One region of the Bilifractor sp. HCP3S3_D3 genome, then DNA from elsewhere that is predicted to be linked to it. Evidence: riboswitches for the same ligand, from Rfam matches in the RefSeq annotation. Region 1 holds a riboswitch; each other region holds the start of a gene.
The links. A riboswitch is a leader RNA that binds a small molecule or an ion and turns the genes downstream of it on or off. The one in region 1 is predicted to bind cobalamin.
Positions count from the first base shown of each region.

Region 2: linked by a shared signal. The riboswitch ahead of nikB (nickel ABC transporter permease) and the one ahead of ACTNDI_RS05310 (sirohydrochlorin cobaltochelatase) in region 1 are both predicted to bind cobalamin.
Region 3: linked by a shared signal. The riboswitch ahead of ACTNDI_RS03875 (1-propanol dehydrogenase PduQ) and the one ahead of ACTNDI_RS05310 (sirohydrochlorin cobaltochelatase) in region 1 are both predicted to bind cobalamin.
Region 4: linked by a shared signal. The riboswitch ahead of ACTNDI_RS01070 (FecCD family ABC transporter permease) and the one ahead of ACTNDI_RS05310 (sirohydrochlorin cobaltochelatase) in region 1 are both predicted to bind cobalamin.

Region 1 is NZ_JBQHWP010000006.1:106,346-108,549, forward strand. It holds gene ACTNDI_RS05305 (homocysteine S-methyltransferase family protein) at 1-502, shown strand, start outside; cobalamin riboswitch at 538-730, shown strand; gene ACTNDI_RS05310 (sirohydrochlorin cobaltochelatase) at 1,126-2,204, shown strand, end outside.
Region 2 is NZ_JBQHWP010000033.1:2,588-4,791, reverse strand. It holds gene ACTNDI_RS13390 (ABC transporter permease) at 1-274, opposite strand, end outside; gene nikB (nickel ABC transporter permease) at 271-1,212, opposite strand; cobalamin riboswitch at 1,342-1,542, opposite strand; gene ACTNDI_RS13380 (diguanylate cyclase) at 1,610-2,204, shown strand, end outside.
Region 3 is NZ_JBQHWP010000004.1:156,047-158,250, forward strand. It holds cobalamin riboswitch at 328-512, shown strand; gene ACTNDI_RS03875 (1-propanol dehydrogenase PduQ) at 995-2,128, shown strand; gene eutS (ethanolamine utilization microcompartment protein EutS) at 2,180-2,204, shown strand, end outside.
Region 4 is NZ_JBQHWP010000001.1:251,278-253,481, reverse strand. It holds gene ACTNDI_RS01075 (EAL domain-containing protein) at 1-907, shown strand, start outside; cobalamin riboswitch at 1,020-1,205, shown strand; gene ACTNDI_RS01070 (FecCD family ABC transporter permease) at 1,360-2,204, shown strand, end outside.

The DNA.
Region 1 (2,204 bases):
ACAGGCAGAGATTCTGTATCATGCCGGCGTGGATCTCTTTGTAATCGAGACGATGATGTCGGCGGATGAGACTTCGATTGCGCTGGACGCGGTTTCGTCTGTTTGTGACCTTCCGGTGATGTGCACGTTTTCCGTATACGCGGATGGAAAGTGCTTTTTTGACGGAAATATCTTTGATGCTGCAGCCGTTCTGGAGGCGATGGGCGCTGCGGCAGTGGGACTGAACTGCTGCAGCGGACCGGATCAGATGGAGAGCATCATCCGGTATCTGGCGAAGAACTGCAGTATTCCGATTATCGCGAAGCCAAACGCGGGAATGCCGAAGATTGACGAGAAGGGGAATGCGATTTACAGCCTCGGGCCGGAAGCCTTTGCGTCTCAGATGAAGATGCTGACAGATGCCGGCGCCAGGATTGTCGGAGGCTGCTGCGGGACAGAGCCGGAGCATATCCGGCTTTTGAAGAAGATGATTTCCGGTCGATCATTTATTGGATCAATTTGACATTTTGTTAATGATTTCATATAATAGAAAAAGTCTTTAAAACATATCTTTTCAGTGCCGCTTTTATGGCGGGTAATAGGAAATCAGGTGAAATACCTGAACGATCCGGTCACTGTGAGCAGTGAGCCAGATGCATTGTCCATTGTATTCCGGTCAACGGAGTATGAGAAGGCGCAGGAAGGCATTTGAGCTGCAAGTCAGGAAACCTGCTGAGAAGACGATAGATTTGCTTCCGATGAAAGCAGAGTCTGTTTGCATAAGAATATTGATGGTTGCATCAGTGATTTCTGGTGTGATCCGGCTGGTTTGCAGATATGCGCTCTTTGGCGTGCGGTTATGGATACCGTTTCTTTGGATGGAGCGTGACCGTCAGGCGGATCCGGGATTTCAGCAGATGTTTCTTTTATATGCAGATACGGAGTGATTGCTTTCTGAGAAGGCGGTCACTCTTTTTTACGCGAACAGTGAGCCGCAGCCGAATGCGAAGTATTCGTGTGCGGCGAGCGTTGCGATAGCGAGATAAAACTCGCGCAGCGTGTTTTATCTCGTTTATGTTCTGTGCTATGGTATCGAAGGGCGTTTTGCCCCTTGATATAGATTATTCTACAAAAAGGAGAAACATGATGAAAAAGAAAGTCGTAACATTATTATGCACCGCGGTTCTGACCGGGTCCATGATTGCCGGATGTGGCAGCGCTAACAGCGCAGCATCGTCAGCATCCGCAGCATCTTCGAGTGCATCTTCCGCGTCTTCAGAGACAGCGGAGGTTACAGAGGCAGCCGCTTCTTCCGAAGAAGTAGAGACGGTTTCTTCTTCCTCTGTATCCGCGGATCAGGCAGCAGCGGACAAGGTAGCCGCTTTGATCGACAAGATCTATGTGCAGGAGAGAACAGACACTACGGACGAGGACTGCAAGGCGGCAAAGGAGGCCTGGGACGCTTTGACGGATACACAGAAGGCTCTGGTAGAGGGCGAGTATGCAGATCCGGATTATTTCGGAAGAGATACCGGCGATGCCTCCAAGGATGATCCGCTCAACGAGGACGGAATCGGAGAAAACGAGATTCTTGTATGCTCTTTCGGAACTTCCTATAATGACAGCCGTGTGCAGGATATCGGCGGAATCGAGAAGGCTCTCCAGGCGGCGTATCCGGACTGGTCTGTAAGACGTGCATTCACGGCGCAGATCATCATCAATCACATTCAGGCGCGTGATAATGAGGTGATCGACAACATGGATCAGGCACTTCAGAGAGCGGTGGACAACGGCGTGAAGAATCTGCTGATTCAGCCGACCCATCTGATGCATGGTGCGGAGTATGACGAGCTGACAGAAACCGTCAGCAAATACGCGGATAAATTTGATTCCGTGAAAATCGCTGAGCCGCTTCTGGGTGAGGTAGGAAGTGACACGAGCGTAGTAAACGAGGACAAGCAGAACGTCGCAAAGATTCTTACTGCTACAGCGGTAGAGAAGGCAGGATATGACAGCCTTGACGCGGCTGCCGCTGACGGAACAGCGTTTGTATTCATGGGTCACGGAACCTCTCATGAGGCGAATATCACCTATGATCAGATGCAGACAGAAATGAATGATCTCGGTTACAAGAACGTATTCATCGGAACCGTTGAGGGCAAGCCGGCAGATACCGAGTGCTCCGCGGTTATCCAGAAGGTACATGACGCGGGATACAAGAAGGT
Region 2 (2,204 bases), on a different contig from region 1:
CAAGAACTGAAACAATTGCCACAACCAGAAAGACAATTAACAGAGAAGTCCTTCCTCCCCAGATAAGTCTGGACAGAATGCAGCGTCCAAGCTGATCTGTTCCCAGCGGAAACTCCCTGCTGTGAGAAATCATGGAAGCAGCATAATCATTGGCAATCGGATCATGCGGCGCAATCCATGGAGCAAAAATCGGTATCAAAATCAACAAAACAGCAAGAAGGAAGAGGATGACGAACTGCGGACTGCTGAGTGCTCTTTTTATATAATATTTCATCCTTTCCTTCCTCCCAGCCGGATCCTTGGATCCAAAAACTGATACGACAGATCCACGACCAGGTTGACCGTTACATAGATGATGGCCATCCAGAGAACATAACCCTGGATAATCGGATAGTCTTTCACGGATATTGCGTCCACAGCCATCTTTCCAATTCCCTTCCATTCAAAGATCGTTTCCACGATCGTTGCTCCCCCAAGAAGAGATCCGATTGACATGCCAAACATCGTAATCACAGAAAGCAGCGAGTTCGGCAGGATCTGGTGCCAGATAACATGCCATTTGGAAAGTCCCCTTGCCAGCCCTCCATTCAGATAATCCTTGTTCAATTCTTCCAATGCACTGCCACGCAGTCTTCTCACATAGAGAGAAACCATCCAGAAAGAGAGTGTCGCTGTCGGAAGAATCAGATGTTTCAGATCTCCCGATCCCAATATCGGAAGAGCTTTCAGCTTTACTCCGAAAAAATACATCAGCAGTGTACCGACCCAAAAGCTGGGCATACTCACCCCCAGAAAGGAGATGAAACGCAGAATATAGTCAATCCATTTATTCTGAAAGACGGCGCACAGGATCCCCAGAGGCACTGCGATCAGTATCGTCAGTACAACTGTAGAGACCGTCAGAATAACCGTATTCGGAAGACGGCTGGTCAGTTCACTCCAGACAGATGTTTTGTAGTAATATGATGTTCCGAGATCACCATGCACAGCACGATTCAGCCATCGCCCATACTGAATCGGAAACGGATCATTCAGTCCCATCTCTTCTTTGGTTTCCTCAACCATTTGTTTGTCCGGCTTTGCTCCAAGTCTGTCATAATAAAGAGTCACCGGATCAGAAGGTGAAAGATACGTAAGACCAAAGGTAAACAGAGAGAGAAAGAACATTATCGGAATGACAAAAAGAATTCTTCCAATCAGGTATTTTTTCATGACACCCCTCTTTTTCAGGCAAAAGAAAAAGACCGTTTCCGTGAAACGATCTCTGACATTTAAACACGCAAAAGATTCTGCCTCCAGGAGCAGAAATAATTTGCCGTCATTAAGTCATACATCGTGACCACACTGACATTTTTACAAGCAGGTTTCCTGACTTATGGCTTCCTGCGGCACGCTTCCTTCCCATCCGTAAAGACAGTGGATAACCAGCGGACGCATCCAATTACAGTTGCGAGACAGTACAGGTCTTTCACCTGTTTCCCTATTATCAGAAATCCCGATCTAACGATATGGCATTTCTGCACTTGTAAAAGATATTTAATTAAACTTGTTTTACTATAGTAACACCATTTTATATTTTTGCAAGAGAAATTATTAAATCCGGATTTAAATGTGCTTCTTCCGGATTTCTGCTTCTTTCAGATGGCTGGCGCCGTTTCATCATATCCGCCTGGAGCACCGGAATCATGCAGTACATGAAGGAGCGCGGCGGATTCTCACTTTCCGAATCAACTACCGGGCGTACCTGGCCTGGCAGGTCGAGGACAGCATATATGTCGATGACCGAAACGAACGTTTTTCCGCGATGGTCTCCTCGCTGGATCCTTCCCTGTCTCTCCCGGAACTGATGCAGCGCATCGCGGACTTTTATGCCTCAATGGACCTCGACGGTGTCTACATCGTTCTCGACGACCGGATCGGAAGCGGGGAATTGGAGGAAGGCTGTTATACTATGGAACACCTGAATCTCATCGAAGCCAGAGAAAGTGCCCCGGAAGACCAAAACGAACCAGTGCAGTTGCGGTCGGACTGTGCGGACAGAGAACGTGTCCTGGAAGTGCAGAACGAACCGGGCATGCGGCCCATCCGGTTCAAAAATATTGATGCTCTGAACAAACACCTTGACGCGATCCGGGAGGGATCCTATACCCTTGTCCTGCCGCTTCATATCCGAAGTCTCTGCGCAGGGCTCGTCATTCTCCGCA
Region 3 (2,204 bases), on a different contig from region 1:
CTGCGTCATGGTTGCTGCATCATTGCTGCATGAGTCATGAACCTTCTGTTGTATCTTAGCGGCGAAGTACGGAGCAATCCGCAGCTGATACTGTATGTGGCACGATGTATCGTATGGGAGCTTACGGTCTTTAACAGAAGATCTGAGCATGTGCGTGATTTGCGCACATCCTATATTAGCAGGAGCGGGATTTATTAACCAGTGGTGTTTGGACAAATATCCGGCAAAATATACAGAATCAGCTGATAAAATTATACAAAACATGACTGAAAATTATACAAAACATGACGCTTGACAAAAGGTTGTCAATATTATAAACTGACAACATAAATTTGATGGTACACAGGTGTCGGTAAATTGTTGCCGGTGAAAAGGGAAGCAGGTGTGAATCCTGCACAATGCCGTTGCTGTGTTGGCTTAGCTTTTTCTCTTATGCCATTGGGGAAACCTGAGAAGGCGAGAAAAAGTGATGACGCCGCAGTCAGAAGACCTGCCCGTGTATAACGCACATGAATTCTCCTCGGATCTGGGAGAGTGCCTGCCCTCAGCGATGCAGCTGATGGCTTTTCGGCCGTGTCCATGGAATGGAACCGGTATTTTATGAACAGGGAAGACCGTTAAGTGCTTCACCATCGAATTTTTCATTGCGCCACCTCTCTTAATTATCAATCCGGCGGATGCAATGTCGAAAGGGAAAGTGTCGGGCGGAACGGTCGGTGCTTTCCCTTTTCTTTTTCGCTTTGAAAGGATGCCAACAATTTCATAAACCCGCATTTTCCCGTTGGCTTTGCGTATTTACTCTTTCCTTTGAGTATGAATACGAAGCAGGGGGAAGTGTGTTTTTCTGCCGGGCGAGGAAGCCGCAGAAGAATGAGGTAATATGTATTTAAGTGCGATGCAGCATTTTAAACAGTATGTTTAAAATGCTGCTTTTTTTGTCTCGGAATAACAGTAAAAATTTACTATTAATTTAACACAGAAGAAAGGGGAAGCAATGGGAGAATTCAGAGTCAGCACCAGGATCATGATCGGTGATCGGCTCGATCAGCTGGTGAATGATATGAAAAAGGTGTTTGTTGTAGCGGATCATTTTCTTGCGGTCAGCAAAAAGGTTTCGTATGTGACGGACCGGCTGGATCGCGCGGGAAAGCAGTACGATGTTTTTTCGGATGTGGCGGCTGAGCCGGATCTGGGAGTCGTGACTGCCGGTATCAAAAGGCTGGAGGCGCTGGATCCCGATACGGTCATCTGCCTCGGCGGCGGCGCGTCCATCGACGCGGCGAAAGCGATCGTTTTTATCGCGAGACGTGTAAATGAAAAATATAAAAACATCCGCTTCATCGCGATTCCGACGACCAGCGGAACCGGTTCCGAGGTGAGCACATTCGCCGTTATTACAGACAAAACGACGCAGACAAAATATCCGCTCGTGGACGAGAGTCTGGTGCCGGATATCGCTGTACTGGACGCGAGTCTGGTCGTCAGCGCGCCGCCGAAGGTCACCGGAGATACGGGCATTGACGTATTTACACATGCGGTGGAAGCCTTTGTCTCCAGGGAACACAATGATTTTACGGATGCCATGGCCATCAAGTCACTGCAGCTTTTACAGAACAACCTCCTTGAAGTGTATAAAAATCCCGAGAACCTTCACGCGCGGCAGAGCATGCACAATGCTTCGTGCATGGCTGGTATTGCGTTCGCAAATTCCGGTCTCGGGCTGAACCACGGTATGGCGCACGCCATGGGTGCGCATTTTCATATTCCGCATGGGCGGGCAAACGGAATTCTTCTTCCGTATGTCATGAGCTTCAATGCCGGATGCCATGACCATCTGACACCGGCCGCAAGCCGATACGCGGAGATCGTCGCGCAGCTGGGCATGGACAGCGTGGGAACGCGTCAGAGCGCGTTGATGCTGATCCGCACTGCAAAACGCTTTATGGAGAAAATGAACATGCCGGTGACAATCGCAGAGGCAGGTGTCACAGAAGATGATTTTAATGCACAGCTGGATGAGATGGCAAAGGCAGCGCTTGCTGATCCGTGCACTGCATCGAACCCGAGAGAGGTCACACTGGAGGATATCAAGACGCTTTATCGTCAGGCGTTTACCGGCAGGGCGTAAGAAATAGCTTACCAGGGATGATTGCCGGTATGTAGGCCGGAAGGAGGGGCTATGTTTGAATCGAACGGCGGGAACG
Region 4 (2,204 bases), on a different contig from region 1:
GGAAGAGGATCCCGGAACAGGAATTGAGAAGACGATTGCATGTATCTCTGAAAATATGAGACCGGAGCGCTTCCTGATCTTTGAGGAACGTGATGACAATACAGTTAGTGCCACCTATGAATGGACGGCACCCGGTGTCTTCTCTCTGAAGGAGGAACTCCAGAGCATTCCTCTCTCGGAATTGCGGGCGCTATATATGCGGTTTGCGACAGAACATGTGGTGATGGTCAGTGATATGGATGCCTTTCAGAAGGAAAATCCCGATTTTTCCATGCGAATCCATGATGTTCGGAGCTTTATCTCCGGGCAGCTGAAGATCTTGAATCAGACAGAGGGCTTTACGATGGTTATCAATCCGGCGGCGGACACCTTCCGTAACACCAGCGTGCTGCTTTCCACGCTGACGGATTTCATAGCAATTATGATTCGAAACAGGAACAGCGTGCATCAGCTGGAGAAACAAAGCATGATTGACCAGATGACAGGTGCCGGAAACCGGAGGGCTCTTGAGCGGCAGATCCGCGAGTGGAAGGGTGACGGTCTGCTTGGAGTGATTTCCGTTGACCTGAACGGACTGAAGAACACAAACGATACGGCGGGACATCATGCCGGCGATGTGCTGATTTGCGAAACAGCCCGGGTTCTTCAGGAATGCGCAGGTGAAAAGTATGTGTTTCGCACGGGCGGGGATGAATTTATCGTTCTGACAGAAGATCTGGAGGAGAGAGATATCAGCCTGCTGATACGGCATATGCGTGAGAATGCAGAAAATAATGGAATCAGTATGGCAATTGGGTTTGCGGCATGCCGGGGGAAGGTTACGGACTTTGACGCGCTGCTCACCAGGGCGGATTTCAATATGTATAAGGATAAGGGACACAGTTTCCGCAGAAGAAGGGATGATTGAAGGACTGAAGGAAGTCTTATATCCGCAGTGCGGTATATTTGACACTTTTCAGCCGGTATCGTATAATCGTTGCAGATAATTGAAGAGGGGGCCTTTCAGTGCATCTGGTCTTCTTTGCCTGCCTGGCAGCAGGAGTGCAGAAGATCTGTATGAGAATAGAGAATCAGGTGAAATTCCTGAGCGATCCGGTCACTGTGAGCAGCGAACCATTCCGTTATGTCATTGTGTCCTAGAGCATGAGAAGACAGGAACCGGTGCTTGAGCTGTCAGCCAGGAGAACTGCTGAGAGGTTTTGTAGATATGCTTCCGAAGAAAGCAGATTCTGATGGCTTGGGTGTTTTGCCGGATTTCCGGCGGAACCGATTAATACAGGTTATTTTTTCAGGACGAATGCTTCGGCATTCGTCCCTTTTCATGTATAAGATCATTGAAGTTGAAAGGCATACTTGCGAATGATGAGTGACAATGAAATCAGCAGCTATCACGCTGAGAATCTGAAAAGGAGAATGCGATACACAGCGGTCTTTGCCGTTCTGGCAGCTGCGTTTCTGATCGTGACCGTGGTCAATATCAATACCGGCAATGTCGATATTCCGATTAATAAAATTTTGAGAGCTGTTTTTCTCCGAATCGGCTCAAGGGATGATATGAATATCATCTGGAAGATCCGTCTGCCGCGGATTCTGATGGCGGCTATTCTCGGAGGAGCGCTCTCTCTGTCCGGATTTCTGCTGCAGACATTTTTTGAGAATCCAATCGCGGGTCCTTTTGTGCTCGGAATATCTTCCGGCGCAAAACTGATTGTCGCGTTTCTCATGATTCTTGTGGTGGCCAGGCACGGAGCGGTGTCCTCCTGGGCCATGATCCTTGCCGCGTTCGCGGGGTCTCTTGTGTCAACCGGCTTTATCCTGCTGGTCTCCCGGAGCGTGCGGAATATGTCGGCGTTGCTGGTTGCCGGAATCATGATCGGGTATATCTGTACTGCGCTGACGAATCTTCTCGTTACATTTGCCAGTGATTCGGATATCGCCAACCTTCACAACTGGTCTCAGGGAAGCTTCTCTGGTATGACCTGGGACAATGTCCTGGTGGGCGGAATCATCATCGGAGCTGCGTCTGTCCTGGTATTCCTGCTCGCGAAGCCGATCGGTGCCTTTCAGCTTGGTGAGGCCTACGCGCAGAGCATGGGAGTTAATGTAAAGCAGTTCCGTGTGGCCCTCATCCTGCTGTCCAGCATCCTCTCTGCAACGGTGACGGCATTTGCCGGTCCGATTTCTTTCGTGGGAATCGCGGTGCC